One region of the Variovorax sp. Soil_C_33 genome, then DNA from elsewhere that is predicted to be linked to it. Evidence: predicted binding sites of a transcription regulator. Region 1 holds the regulator's gene; each other region holds the start of a gene.

Region 1 (4,932 bases):
TGCTCACGCGCACCGACCACGCGAGCGGCAGCGATCGTCTCGCCGAGGCCTGTGCGCAGCTCGGCCTCGCCGACGACGCGATCGTCGTCAACGTCCAGGGCGACGAGCCGCTGATCGACCCGGCGCTGATCGACGCCGTGGCCCACACGCTGGCCTCGCATCCCGACGCCTCGATGAGCACGGCCGCCCATGCGATCGAATCCATCGACGACTACCTCAATCCGAACGTCGTGAAGGCGGTGCTCGACGCGCAAGGCAATGCGCTGTACTTCAGCCGCGCACCGATTCCCTGGTGGCGCGACGGCTTCGCGAAAGGCGGGGCCATCGTGTTGCCGGACTCGCCCGCAGCGCTGCGCCACATCGGCATCTACGGCTACCGCGCCGGCTTCGTGCGGCAGTTTCCGGGCCTGCCGCCGGCGCCGGTCGAAGCCACGGAGGCCCTGGAACAGCTGCGCGCGCTGTGGCACGGGCACCGCATCGCCGTGCACGTGAGCGCCCATGCACCCGGCCCGGGCATCGACACCCCGGAAGATCTGGAGCGGGTCCGGGCACTGCTCTCCGGCGCCTGATTTCGTCCCTGCGCAGGCCGAATCGGCCGTGGAGCGCGTGCTATCCTCGACGCAACTCCGCCCTGCGATCTCACTCGTGAAACGCGTGGCGCGACAGAAATCGAAGAACCGTCCGAGGACACCATGAGACTGATTTTGTTGGGCGCCCCCGGGGCAGGCAAAGGCACGCAAGCGGCCTTCATTTGCCGGAAATACGGCATTCCTCAAATCTCGACCGGCGACATGCTGCGCGCCGCCGTCAAGGCCGGTACACCGCTCGGGCTCCAGGCCAAGGCCGTGATGGATGCCGGCGCCCTGGTGAGCGACGACCTGATCATCGACCTCGTCAGGGAACGCATCGCGTTGCCGGACTGCGCCCAGGGCTTTCTGTTCGATGGCTTCCCGCGCACCATTCCGCAGGCCGAGGCCATGCGCTCGGCGGGCGTGAAGATCGACTACGTACTCGAGATCGACGTGCCTTTCGCCGACATCATCGAGCGCATGAGCGGGCGCCGCTCGCACCCGGCATCGGGACGCATCTACCACGTCAAGTTCAATCCGCCGAAGATCGAAGCCAAGGACGACCTCACCGGCGAAGACCTGATCCAGCGCGAGGACGACAAGGAAGAAACCGTGCGCAAGCGGCTCGAGGTCTACAGCCAGCAGACCCGGCCGCTGGTCGACTACTACTCGGCCTGGGCCAAGGCGGATCCGGCTGCGGCGCCGAAGTACCGCGCCATCAGCGGCGTCGGCACGGTCGACGAGATCACGCAGCGCGCGCTGGCCGCCCTCGGCAGTTGATCAGGCCGGGCTGGAACGCAGCCCGTAGACCTTGCCGTCGGCGAACAGGTATTCGACGCGCATCACCGGCTCGCCCTTTTCTTCCTTGAAGGTGAAGCCCACCGCCGAGATGGTGGCGCCGGGCTTGATCTCCGCAACTTTCCAGGCCTCCATGCGTGTCAGCGGCGCCAGCTCGAGCGTCCACTGGCGATCGGCGCGGCGCGGGGCGCTCGCCTTGGCAAGAAGCCCTGGGCCGTCGACCGGCGCGCTCTGCGCGGGCGGCTGTCGCGTCGCGAGATCGGCCGGCACCTTGAGACTCGGCGGAACCTCGATCACCAATTCGGCATGCGGGTTCTGCCAACGCGCGCGCACGACCTTTCCTTCGAGGTAGAGCGGACGGTCCTGGTCGAAGCTGCTCCAGCCGTGATGCGCCCAGGCGAACGGAGCCGCAACGGGAAGGGATGCGGCGGCGATGACGATGCTGCGACGTTTCATCGAAAAAAACTCCTTCTTCTCTTCAGTATGCGATCCAGCGGCCGCAGAACACGACGGCCAGCCAGATCGCAGTGGACAACAACATCTGTACCCGCGCCAGCGCGTCGAGTTTGCGCAAGGACCCTCGCGCGTGAAACCACCCGGCGTTGCATCCGGCCGCCAGCAGCAATCCCATCTTGATCAGGAAGGCCCGGTTGGCGAGCAGTTCGCCCGGCTGGGTCGCGAACATCAGCGAGCCGCTGGCGGCTGCGAGCGTGAAGCCGCTGAGCGCGATCGACAGCGACAGCCTGGCCATCGGCTGAACCGGCAAGGCGGCCCCGCGCCCGAACACCCGCAGCTCGAGCGCGACGAGATTGCCGAGCAGCAACGCGATACCGACGATGTGCACCGCCTCCAGCGCCGGATAGGCCCATGAGTGCGACTGCAGGGCGCTGAACATGCCTCAGGCCGCGGCTGGTTGATCGGCCATCAGCTCCAGCACCAGCGCGACGCGCGCCTTGACCGGCGTCAGTGCGCCCGCGGCGCGCAAGAGTGCGTTCGGCGCCGGCAGGATGCAGCCTTGTGCGCACCGCGTGGCACGCACGACTGCCATGCCGGCGGCCTGCGCCCGCAGCGCGGCTTCTTCCAGCGCAAGGTGCAAGGTGCCGTTGCCGGTGGCTGCGAGCACCAGGCCCTCTACCGGCTCGGAGGCGCCGGACTGCCGCTCGCGGACCAGTGCATCGATCAGGCTGCCGCGCGCCTCCGCATGGCTCACCACGATCTCCACACGCGGCCAACGGGCGCCCTGGGTCATTCTTTCAAACAGGTCGCGCGCATGCTGCTGCGGCGACACCGGCCAGCTTCGGAGACTGCGCAGCGCGCCCTCCTCCACATAGGCCACGGGTCCTGCATCCCCGGAGTCGAAGGCATCGAGCCGGTAGGTGTGGCCCTTCTGAACGTCGAAGGCGCTGTGCACCGTCCCCGCGCAGACGGCCACGACGCCCCGCGCGCCGGAGCTGGACGCCACCGCGATCGCGTCGCGCACGTTCTGCGGCCCGTCGGGCGACAGCGCGGTCGCGGGCCGCATCGCGCAGGTCAGGACCACCGGCTTCGACGGCGCCAGCACCGACTGCAGGAAGAAGGCCGTTTCCTCCAGCGTGTCGGTGCCATGGGTAATGACGAGGCCCGCCACGTCGGGCTCGGCCAGCCAATGGGCGCAGCGCTCGGCCAGCGTGCGCCAGATCGCGAAGCTCATGTCCTTGCTGTCGACCTGCGCCACCTGCTCGGCCGCGAGCGCAATGCCGTCGGGCGCTTCGATGCCGCCCAGCAACTCCGTCACGCCCACCTGGCCGGCGGTGTAGCCGATGTTGTCGCCGGCGGCCGCGGCCCGGCCGGCGATGGTGCCGCCGGTGCCCAGAACGATCACGCGGCGCTTGCCTTCTCGAGGTGTTTCGACCATGGCTTGCCAAACTTCCGGAAACTGGTTAAAAATACAGGTACTGGATATTCAGCCAGTGCCGCAAGGAGTCATCAATGCAGTTCGCCGTCAAGCTTACCGCCCGCCAGCAACAGATTCTGGACCTGATCCAGAGCGCCATCGCGCGCACCGGCGCCCCGCCCACGCGGGCCGAGATCGCCGCCGAGCTGGGCTTCAAGTCGGCCAACGCGGCCGAAGAGCATTTGCAGGCCCTCGCACGCAAAGGCGTGATCGAACTCGTGAGCGGCACCTCGCGCGGCATCCGCCTCAAGGGCGACGCGCTGCGCTCGCTGAACGAATCGCGCAACAACCAGTTCTCCCTGTCGCTGCCCGGCATGGCCCAGCTCGCTCTGCCGCTGATCGGCCGCGTGGCTGCGGGCTCGCCCATCCTCGCGCAGGAGCATGTCGATCAGACCTACTACGTCGAGAACACCCTGTTCCAGCGCCAGCCCGACTACCTTCTCAAGGTGCGCGGCATGTCCATGCGCGACGCCGGCATCATGGATGGCGACCTGCTGGCGGTGCAAGCCACCAAGGAAGCCCGCAACGGCCAGATCGTGGTGGCCCGGCTGGGCGACGAAGTCACGGTCAAGCGCCTCAAGCGCAACAAGCAGGTCATCGAGCTGCACGCCGAAAACCCCGACTACCCCACCATCGTCGTTCAGCCCGGCGAGCCTTTCGAGATCGAAGGCCTGGCCGTGGGCCTGATCCGAAACACGATGCTCATGTAAGGGGTCCAGACCCCGGCCGCGACAGGTGGCGGGCGTATGGCCGAGGGCCATCACCCTGTAGCAGCCGACGAAAGCAATCCTGCCTGTGTTCAACCTCTGACTTTTCTGGAGTTCACATGGGAATCGCTCTTCTCAGTCTTGCTGATCTGTTCATGCCGCTGCAGTCTCTGGCCGATCGCTGGATGCCTTCGCGCCGCCGGCGCTCGTCCGGCCTTCACTATGTCGGGATCCGGCCCAGCTGCGGCTCGCGCGCCGGCGCTGCAGCCTTGGCCCACGTGTCTGCACCGGCGCGTCCCCTGCGCGTGGTGCGCACGGTCGACGCGCAGCAATCCGGCCGGAACGCGGGCCGCGTCGTGATCTCGGGTCGCATGGCGGATGTCTGCGCCGAACTCGACCGACTGGCCGCCCTGGAGGCGGCGGGCACGATATCGAACGCCGGCCGTCTGCATTGAAGTAGTTCCGGGCGAGCTTGTCCCCGGACGCCATGCGTCTGCGGGAGACGGACTACGGAGCCCGCGGATGGTGCGAGGCACAATGGCATGCCATGAACATTGTGATCCTCGACGACTACCAGGACGCGGTGCGCAAGCTGCGCTGCGCTTCCAAGCTCGACGCGTACGCGGCCAAGGTCTACACCAACACGGTCAAAGGCATCGGGCAGCTCTCGGTGCGGCTCAAGGATGCCGACGTGATCGTGCTGATCCGCGAACGCACACAGATCTCTCGCCAGCTGATCGAGAAGCTCCCCAAGCTCAAGCTCATTTCGCAGACCGGCCGGGTCGGCAGCCACATCGACGTGCATGCCTGCACCGAGCAAGGCATCGCGGTGGCCGAAGGCACGGGCTCGCCGCTGGCGCCGGCCGAGCTCACCTGGGCGTTGATCATGACGGCGATGCGCCGCCTGCCGCAGTACATCAGCAAC
Region 2 (4,932 bases), on a different contig from region 1:
CGTGAGCGCGCGCACGCGCGCCTCGAGCTCCTGCAGCGAGAAGGGCTTGGCCATGTAGTCGTCGGCGCCGTAGTCCAGGCCCTTGACGCGTTCCTCGACGCTGTCGGCCGCCGTCAGCACCAGCACCGGCAACTGGGAGCCGCGGGCGCGCAGCCGCTTCAGGATTTCGAGGCCGTGCATGTTGGGCAGGCCGAGGTCGAGGATCAGCAGATCGAATTCGCTGTTGGTCATCAGCGCGGCGTCGGCCTGCGAACCGGTCGCCACGTGGTCGACGGCCGAGCCGGAGGTGCGCAGACTGCGTAGCAGGGCATCCGCCAGCACCTGGTCGTCTTCTGCAATCAGTATTCGCATGGCGTGTCTCCAGACGCTAGGATTCTAGGCCGCGGCATAGGCTTCGAGACCGATGGTTACCACGGTGGCGATCTCGTCGCCGACGCTGGCGCGGAACTCGCGCTCGGCCTGCGCGACCGCGTTGCGGAAGGCTTCCAGCCAGGCCAGCCCATCGGCCGTGAACAGCACGCGCCGCGCGCGCGCATCGAGCGGATCGGGGCCGCGCGTCACCAGGCCCCATGCCTCGCACTGGTCGACCAGCGTGCCCATGGCCTGCTTGGTCATGCCGGCGCGCTCGGCGAGTTCGGTCAGGCGCGAGCCTTCGCGCGACAGATGGCGCGTGATGTGGATGTGCGCCGCGCTCACCTGCGCGCGTGCCGCGAGGTTCGACAGCGCCAGCGGCACGTCGGCATCGTGCGCCATCAGCGCCAGCACGCGCTCGTCGAAGCGGCGCATGGCATGGCCGAGCAGGCGGCCCAGGTGGGTCTGGCGCCAGGCGTCGGGGTCGATCGGAAATGCAGCGTTTATCACGTGCCGTCGATAGTAAAGCAAACTGACCAAAAAATAGGCTCACTCGAATTCACCAACCCCTACACTACTGTTCAAGCATCCAGCCTGTGGTTAAAAGCAGATTGGACAAGCCCAACACAACCCATTGATATTCAAGGAGATTTCCACATGGACGCACTCGTCAAAGGCACCAGCATCTCGGTCGCAGGCAGCGAAAAGGCCAAGGCCCTCCAGGCCGCGCTGGCCCAGATCGAGAAGCAGTTCGGCAAGGGCACGATCATGCGGCTGGGCGAAGGCGAGGCGCTGGAAGACATCCAGGTGGTCTCCACCGGCTCGCTCGGCCTCGACATTGCGCTCGGCGTCGGCGGCCTGCCGCGCGGCCGCGTGATCGAGATCTACGGTCCGGAATCCTCGGGCAAGACCACGCTCACGCTGCAGGTCATCGCCGAGATGCAGCGCCAGGCCGGCACCTGCGCTTTTGTCGATGCCGAGCATGCGCTCGACGTGCAGTACGCGCAGAAGCTGGGCGTGAACCTGTCGGACCTGCTGATCAGCCAGCCCGACACCGGCGAGCAGGCGCTCGAAATCGTCGATTCGCTGGTGCGCTCCGGCGCGGTCGACCTGATCGTGGTCGACTCGGTCGCCGCGCTCACGCCCAAGGCCGAAATCGAAGGCGAAATGGGCGACTCGCTGCCCGGCCTGCAGGCCCGCCTGATGAGCCAGGCGCTGCGCAAGCTCACCGCCACCATCAAGAAGACCAACTGCATGGTCATCTTCATCAACCAGATCCGCATGAAGATCGGCGTGATGTTCGGCTCGCCCGAAACCACCACCGGCGGCAATGCGCTGAAGTTCTACGCCTCGGTGCGCCTGGACATCCGCCGCATCGGCACCATCAAGAAGGGCGACGAGGCGATCGGCAACGAGACCAAGGTCAAGGTGGTGAAGAACAAGGTCTCGCCGCCTTTCAAGACGGCCGAGTTCGACATCCTGTTCGGCGAAGGCATCAGCCGCGAGGGCGAGATCATCGACATGGGCGTGAACGCCAAGATCGTCGACAAGTCGGGCGCCTGGTACGCCTACAACGGCGAGAAGATCGGGCAGGGCCGCGACAACGCGCGCGAGTTCCTGCGCGAGAACCCGGCGCTCTCGCGCGAGATCGAGAACAAGGTGCGCGAATCGCTGGGCATTCCGCTTCTGGCCGAGGCGGTCGAGGCCGCGCCCGAGAAGTAAGCCTCGGGCCATGGCTTTCAGCGCTCCTTCTCTCAAGGGCCGCGCCCTCCGTCTCCTGAGCCAGCGCGAGCACTCGCGCAGCGAGCTCGAGCGCAAGCTGGCCAGGTACGAGGAAGAGCCCGGCACGCTGGCGCGTGCGCTCGACGAGCTGGCCGCCAAAGACTTCATCAGCGAGGCGAGGGTGGTGCAGTCGGTGCTGCACCAGCGCGCGGCCCGCCACGGCGCGGCGCGCGTGCGCCAGGAGCTGCTGCACAAGGGCATTGCGCCTGAAGCGGTGGCCGAGGCGCTCGCCGGCCTCTCGGGCAGCGAGTTCGACCGTGCGCTCGAAGTGTGGCGGCAGCGCTTCGGCACGCTGCCGCACGATGCGGCGGAGCGCGCGAAGCAGATGCGCTTTTTGCTGGCGCGCGGATTCGCCTCGGCGGTCGTCGCCAAGGTTCTGCGGCACGCCCCGAACGAGTGAAGGCCGCGCGGCACGCGGCCGCGGGGCTCAGAGCCCGAGCATCAGCTTGAGGTTCTGCACCGCCGCACCGCTGGCGCCCTTGCCCAGGTTGTCCAGCCGCGCGATGACGACGGCATGGCGGTGGTCTTCGTTCGGGAACACGCGGATCTCGAGCTCGTTGGTGTCGTTGAGCGCGAGGGCGTCGATCTTGCCGTCCTCGGTGGGCGGCAGCACCTTCACGAACTTCTCGGGCGTGTTGCTCTTCGCGTAGTGCGCGGCCAGCGCTTCCTGCAGGTCGCCGGCCTTGGGGCGGCCGGGCAGCTCGTCCAGGTGCAGCGGCAGCTGCACCAGCATGCCTTGCTTGAAATTGCCCACCGAGGGGATGAACACGGGCCGGCGCGTGAGGCCGGTGTACTTCATGATCTCGGGAATGTGCTTGTGCTTGAGCCCCAGCGCGTAGGTCTCGAACAGCGGTGCCTTCCCGCCCTCGTAGGCCTCGATCATGGTGCGGCCGCCGCCCGAGTAGCCGCTCACGGAGGGCAGGGCGATCGCATGGTCGGCCGGCAGCAGGCCGGCATCGATCAGCGGGCGGACGATGGCGATCGCGCCGGTCGCGTAGCAGCCGGGGTTGGCGACGCGCTCGGCCTTGGCCACGGCCTCCTTCTGGCCCGCCGCCAGTTCGGGGAAGCCGAACACCCAGCCGGCGGCCGTGCGGTGCGCGGTCGAGGCGTCGATGATCTTGGGGCGGCGTCCCTGGCCCTCGAGCTGGTCGATGAGCGCCACCGACTCGCGCGCGGCATCGTCGTGCAGGCAGAGCACCACCAGGTCGACGCCGGCCATCAGTTCGCGCTTGGCGGCCACGTCCTTTCGCAGCTCCGGCGCGATGCTCACGAGTTCGATCTGCGGCATCTTCTGGAGCCGCTCGCGAATCTGGAGGCCGGTGGTACCGGCTTCGCCGTCGATGAAGACCTTGGGCATGGTGGAAGCCTCGGATTGCCTGGGAAGTTGCGTAAGAAGAAATTACGTATTGACCGCAGCGGCGGCCGGCCGTTGGTGCGGCGCACCATGATACAGTCGCCTGCTGTCCGCCGCCCGATTGCCTACACGCCGTGGCCCGTGGACAACAACCCAAATTCTCCCGTTCTCAACCTCGTTCCGAGAGACACCCTCATGAAGATTCACGAGTACCAGGGCAAGGAAATTCTTGCCAAGTTCGGTGTGCCTGTGCCCCGCGGCATCCCGGCATACACGGTGCAGGAGGCGGTGGAAGCCGCCCAGAAACTCGGCGGCCCCGTGTGGGTGGTCAAGGCCCAGATCCACGCCGGCGGCCGCGGCAAGGGCGGCGGCGTGAAGGTGGCCAAGAGCATCGACGACGTCAAGAAGCTCGCCGGCGACATCCTCGGCATGCAGCTCAAGACCCACCAGACCGGCCCCGAAGGCCAGAAGGTCCGCCGCCTCTACATCGAGGACGGCGCCGACATCCAGAAGGAATACTACGTCTCGGCCGTCACCGACCGCGCGACCCAGAAGGTGGCCTTCATCGCTTCCAGCGAAGGCGGCATGGACATCGAGGAAGTCGCGCATTCCTCGCCCGAGAAAATCATCACCGTCTTCGCCGACCCCAAGGACGGGCTGACCGACGCGCAGGCCAAGCAGATCGCCGACGGCATCGGCATCCCGGCCGATTCCACCGCGCAAGCCGTGGACATCTTCAAGAAGCTCTACACCTGCTACATGGAGACGGATGCCTCGCTGGTCGAGATCAACCCGCTCAACCGTGACAGCAAGGGCAACATCATTGCCCTGGACGCCAAGTTCAACTTCGACAGCAACGCGCTGTTCCGCCATCCCGATATCGTGGCCCTGCGCGACCTCGACGAAGAAGACGCGGCCGAAGTCGAAGCCTCGAAATTCGACCTCGCCTACATCTCGCTGGACGGCAACATCGGCTGCCTGGTGAACGGCGCCGGCCTCGCGATGGCCACCATGGACACCATCAAGCTGTTCGGCGGCGAGCCGGCCAACTTCCTCGACGTGGGCGGCGGCGCCACCCCCGAGAAGGTGACCGAAGCCTTCAAGATCATGCTGAAGAACAAGAACGTCGAGGCCATCCTGGTCAACATCTTCGGCGGCATCATGAAGTGCGACACCATCGCCACCGGCGTGATCGCAGCCTGCAAGGCCGTGAACTTGCAGGTGCCGCTGGTGGTGCGCATGAAGGGCACCAACGAAGTCGAAGGCAAGAAGCTGCTGGCCGATTCGGGCCTGCCCATCATCAGCGCCGACACCATGGCGGAAGCGGCCCAGAAGGTCGTGGCAGCAGTCAAGAAAGCCTAAGGAAACGTCATGTCGATCTACATCAACAAAGACACCAAAGTCATCACCCAGGGCATCACCGGCAAGACCGGCCAGTTTCACAC
Region 3 (4,932 bases), on a different contig from region 1:
GAACTTGAGCAGCAGCTGCGCCCAGCTTGCGCAGCCGATCTCGGCGGCCCAGCCGGGCAGGGGCTTGCCGCGCAGCCGGCGCATGAGGCCGCCGCCGCCGAACGGCATGTTGGCGATGACCGCGACGCCGCGCTCGGCGGCGAGCGGCAGCAGGCGTTGCTCCGCTTCACGCGCATCGAGCGAGTAGTTGATCTGCAGGAAGTCGAGCTGCTCGGCCCGCAGCACGGCCTCGACTTCCGGGTAGGCCGACGAGGTGTAGTGCGTGATGCCGATGTGGCGCACGCGGCCCTGGTCCTTCCAGCCCCGCAGGGTCTCGAGATGCGTGCGGCAGTCGACCAGGTTGTGCACCTGCATCAGGTCGATGCGCTCGGTGCGCAGGCGTTGGAAGGACTGCGCCATCTGCGCGATGCCGGCCTCGCGGCCGCTGGTCCAGACCTTGGTCGCGAGGAAGGCCTGGTCGCGCTGTTTTGCCGCGGCCAGCAGCTCGCCGGTCACGGCCTCGGCGCGGCCGTACATCGGCGAGCTGTCGATCACCGTGCCGCCGGCCGCGAACAGCGCATCGAGCACGCCGAGCAGGCGCCGGTGCTCGGCACTGCCGGCGGCGACATCGAAGCCCATCCAGGTGCCGCAGCCGATGACGGGGAGGGCTTCCTGGGTGGAGGGGATGGGGCGGGTGATCATGCTTCAGGCGAGCGTCAGCTCGACGTGCACGCGGCGTCCGATGGCGGTCGCGATATTGACCAGCGCGTCGAGCGAAAAGCGGGATACGCGGCCTCGCAGCAAGTCGTTCATGCGCGGCTGCGTGATGCCGCAGTGCGTGGCGGCTTGTGTTTGAGTCCAGCCATTTGCTTGCACGATGGCCGCGATTTTTTGCATCAGCTCTGCGCGTGTGCGGAGATTGGCTGCCTGCTCGGGCGTGTCGGCTATCGCATCCCAGACGCTGGCGTAAGTGGTGGTGCTCATTGGATAAACGTCCGCGCTGCGCGCTGCGGTATTTGCCTTGGGAACGGCCCGGCGGTCACCGGCATCTTGTTGGGCATCCGGCGGAAATTCCTTCAAGCATTTGAGGGCATCGCCCAGAAAGCGGATCGGCTTCATGAGTATATTCAAATGGATATAGATCGATCAAGCGTGTCTTGAAGGCGCGCGGAGGGCAGGGATTAAAAAATCCTGAGACGACCCAAGAATACTGTATAAAAATACAGTTATTCGACCATCATGGGCCTCCCTTCCTTCGACTCCTTTTCCTCCTCTGCGCGCCACAAGGTCTGGCGCGGGGACGAGCTGGGCCTGGCCGATGGGCAGGTCGTCGGCACCGGCCATGCGGTGCTCGATGCGCAGCTGCCCGGCGGCGGCTGGCCGGTGGGCGCGATGACCGAGCTGCTGCAATCCGCGCCCGAGTCCCATGCCTGGCAACTGCTGCTGCCTGCGCTGGCGCAGGCCGTGCAGGGCGGCACCGGCCCGGTCGCGTTGATCGGGGCGCCGCAGGAACCCTTCGGACCGGCGCTTGCGGCGCAAGGCTTGCCGGTGGAGGCGCTGCTGTGGGTGCGCTGCGAGGCATCGGCCGCGCGGCTCTGGGCCTGCGAACAAGCGCTGCGCTGCGCCGACATGGCCGCCGTGCTGGCCTGGCTGCCGCAGGCGCGCGTGGGCGAGCTGCGGCGGTTGCAGCTTGCGGCGGCGCAGCACGATGCGCTGCTGTTCGTGTTCCGCCCCGAGACGGCGGCCCAGATGACTTCACCGGCGCGGCTGCGCCTGCGGTTGGCGAGCTGCGAGGAAAACAGCGCGCAGCTCGACGTCCACATCCTCAAGCGCCGCGGCCCGCCGCTGGCCTTGCCCATCCAGCTGCCGGCGCGCAGCGAGCGCATGGCGGCGCTGCTCGCGGCCAGCCAGCTCAGGCGCAAGCTGCGGCGGCAGCAGGAGGGCGTGTTGCAACCGATGGCCGAGGGCGCGACCGTGGTTCGCCTCGGTCTCCACCAGGAGAAAGGCCATGCACTGGATCGCATTGCGCTGGCCGCCTGAGCTCCTCTTCGATACCGCGCTGCCGATGCCGCCCCCCGAGGCGCTCGGCTGGTGGGCCTTGCAGTTCACGCCGCGCGTCGCCTGGGTCGACGACGAGGCGCTGCTGCTCGAAGTCTCGGCCTGCGAGCGGCTGTGGGGCGGGCGCCTGTCGCTGATGCGCGAGCTGGCGCGGACCAATCCCGCGCCGGTGCCCGTGCAGCGGGCGCAGGGCGCGACCAGCCGGATCGCGCTTGCGCGGCTGCGCATGTTCGCGCGCGGCGAAGAGCCGCCCGCTGACACCCCTTCCGACCTGCCGCTCGACACCTTGAGCGCGGCGCGCGACCACCTCGACGTGCTGGCGCACCTGGGCTGCCGCACCTGGGGCGAGGTGGCGGCACTGCCGCGCGGCGGGCTCACGCGCCGCTTCGGCAAGGAACTGCGCGAAGCGCTCGATGCCGCTTATGGATTGAAGCCCGAAAGCCATGCCTGGCTCACGCTGCCCGACGTGTTCGAGCAGAAGCTGGAACTCCCCGCGCTGGCCGAAGGCGCGCCCGAGCTCATGTGGTCGGCCAACCGCCTGCTCAGCGCGCTGCAGATCTGGCTCGCCGCTCGCCAGCGCGGCGCGGTGGCGCTCGAGCTGCAATGGACGCTGGACCTCCGGCGCTTCAATGGCGTCGACCTGCCGCCGCACCAGCAGGTCACGGTGCGCACGGCCGAGCCCACGCAGGACATGGCGCACCTGCGCCGCCTGCTGGCCGAACGGCTCGCGCTCACGACGCTGGCCGCGCCCGCCAGCTGGCTGCGCCTGCGCTCGATCGAGACCACGCCCTGGGCCGGCGCCAGCACCAGCTTTCTGCCGGAAGACAACCGCAAGGGCGACAAGCTGCACGAGCTGGTCGAGCGGCTCAGTGCGCGGCTGGGTGCGCAGCAGGTGCTGCGTGCGGCCGCGCAGGCCGACCATCGGCCGGAATGCAAGCAGGTGTGGAAACCGGCATTGCACAAGGCGCGCGCAGATGCCTCGCCGCCACCTGCTGCGCAGCCCGATGCGCTGTACCCGGCCTGGCTGCTGCGCGAACCCTTGCGGCTGGAGATGGAAGGCGAGCGCCCGTGCTACCAGGGTCGCCTGCGCAAGCTGGTCGGGCCGCAGCGGGTGGAGGCCGGCTGGTGGGGCGAGGGCCAGCCGGCGGTGCGCGACTACTACATCGCGGAAAGCCCGAAGGCCGGCCTGGTGTGGATCTATCGCGAGCGGCCTTCATCCTGCTTCACTTCCGAGGCTTCGCGCTGGTACCTGCAGGGGATCTATGCCTGAACTCAGCGACAAGCAGATGCAGAAGCGCACACGGGCCTCGGCCACGGTGCATGCGCTGCCGTGGCGGTCGCAGCCCGAGCCGCTGCGGGCGCCGGCCTTGCCCTCCTATGCCGAGCTGCACTGCATCACGAACTTCAGCTTTCAGCGCGGCGCATCGCACCCCGAAGAGCTGGTTCAGCGCGCCTACGACCTCGGCTACGAGGCGCTCGCCATCACCGACGAATGTTCGGTGGCCGGCGTGGTGCGCGCGCACGAGGGGCTCAGGGAATACCTCGAGACGCTGGCCCCCTCGGAGCGGCATCCGTTCCGGCTGCTGTTCGGCAGCGAGTTCCTGTTCGAGCGCTTCAAATTGGTGGCGATCGCGCACGACCTCGAAGGCTGGGGCAATCTCTGCGAGTTCATCACCGCGGCGCGCACCACGGCGCCCAAGGGCACGTACCGCGTGAGCTGGGAAGGCAGCGATGTGGCCTCGCTGCGCGATTGCGAAATCCTTTTCGTGCCGCTGCGCACGCCGGGCGCCATGCCCGATGTCGCAGCGCTTTGCGCCGATGTGGCGGAGGCTGCGCGTCTTTTCGAAGAGCATCTCTGGATCGCGGTCGAGCTTGCGAACGAGCTCGACGACGACCTCTGGCTCGCCGCCTTGCAGCAGGCGAGTGCACGGACCGGCGTGCCGCTGGCGGCGGCCGGCGACGTGCACATGCACGTGCGTTCGCGCAAGCCGCTGCAGGACGTGATTACCGCCGTGCGCGAAGGCAAGCCGGTGGCCGAGTGCGGCTTTGCGTTGCAGTCCAATGCCGAGCGGCACCTGCGCTCGCGCCTGCGCCTGGCCGAGCTCTATCCGGCCGAGCTGCTTGCCAACACGCTCGAAGTCGCGCGGCGCTGCAGCTTCGACCTCGAGGTGATCCGCGAGCACTACAAGTACCCCCTCGAGAACGTGGCGGGCGGCGAGACGCCGGCCCAGACGCTGGTGCGCAAGACCTGGGAGGGCGCACGGGACAAGTACCCGCACGGCATTCCGGACAAGGTGCGAACGCAGGTCGAGCACGAACTCGAGCTGATCCTCGACTTGCATTACGAGATGTTCTTCCTCACGGTCGAGGACATCGTTCGCTTTGCCAGGCAAGAAAAAATCCTCTGCCAGGGCCGCGGCTCGTCGGCCAATTCCGCCGTCTGCTTCTGCCTCGGCATCACCGCCATCGACCCCGATACCGGCAACCTGCTGTTCGAACGTTTCTTGAGCCGCGAGCGCCGCGAGCCGCCCGACATCGACGTCGACTTCGAGCACCAGCGGCGCGAGGAGGTGATCCAGTACATCTACAAGAAATACGGCCGCGACCGCGCCGCCATCGCCGCGGTCGTGATCTGCTACCGCTCGCGCAGCGCGCTGCGCGACGTGGGCAAGGCGCTGGGCATCGATTTGCGCCTCGTCGACGAGTTCGCCAAGGACCACTACTGGTTCGACCATGTGGTGCTCGACCAGCGCCTCGCGGAAGCGATGGAGCGCTCGGGCGTGCAGGAAGACATGCGGAAGCTGCATCAATGGATCGAGCTCACGCAGCAGCTGCGTGGCTTTCCGCGCCACCTGAGCCAGCACGTGGGCGGCTTCGTGCTCACGCAGAGCAAGC

What was found. Region 1 encodes LexA, which represses DNA repair genes until DNA is damaged. Its sites were predicted from a motif close to ACTGTATNNNNATACAGT; they were not measured.
Region 2: a site for LexA is predicted at 928-945, ahead of recA (recombinase RecA). Genes of this name have one in related genera too.
Region 3: a site for LexA is predicted at 1,189-1,206, ahead of imuA (translesion DNA synthesis-associated protein ImuA). Genes of this name have one in related genera too.

Annotation. Positions count from the first base shown of each region.
Region 1 is NZ_JBDGJK010000007.1:73,614-78,545, forward strand. It holds gene kdsB (3-deoxy-manno-octulosonate cytidylyltransferase) at 1-569, shown strand, start outside; gene adk (adenylate kinase) at 693-1,349, shown strand; gene AC3A6B_RS12770 (DUF6152 family protein) at 1,350-1,823, opposite strand; gene AC3A6B_RS12775 (hypothetical protein) at 1,846-2,262, opposite strand; gene AC3A6B_RS12780 (asparaginase) at 2,266-3,261, opposite strand; gene lexA (transcriptional repressor LexA) at 3,336-4,010, shown strand; gene AC3A6B_RS12790 (hypothetical protein) at 4,127-4,462, shown strand; gene AC3A6B_RS12795 (D-2-hydroxyacid dehydrogenase family protein) at 4,555-4,932, shown strand, end outside.
Region 2 is NZ_JBDGJK010000002.1:126,664-131,595, forward strand. It holds gene AC3A6B_RS03535 (response regulator) at 1-351, opposite strand, end outside; gene AC3A6B_RS03540 (MarR family winged helix-turn-helix transcriptional regulator) at 376-861, opposite strand; gene recA (recombinase RecA) at 1,009-2,073, shown strand; gene recX (recombination regulator RecX) at 2,084-2,533, shown strand; gene argC (N-acetyl-gamma-glutamyl-phosphate reductase) at 2,561-3,490, opposite strand; gene sucC (ADP-forming succinate--CoA ligase subunit beta) at 3,683-4,849, shown strand; gene sucD (succinate--CoA ligase subunit alpha) at 4,859-4,932, shown strand, end outside.
Region 3 is NZ_JBDGJK010000018.1:114,241-119,172, forward strand. It holds gene AC3A6B_RS24315 (aldo/keto reductase) at 1-681, opposite strand, end outside; gene AC3A6B_RS24320 (helix-turn-helix domain-containing protein) at 685-1,098, opposite strand; gene imuA (translesion DNA synthesis-associated protein ImuA) at 1,219-2,019, shown strand; gene AC3A6B_RS24330 (Y-family DNA polymerase) at 1,988-3,307, shown strand; gene AC3A6B_RS24335 (error-prone DNA polymerase) at 3,300-4,932, shown strand, end outside.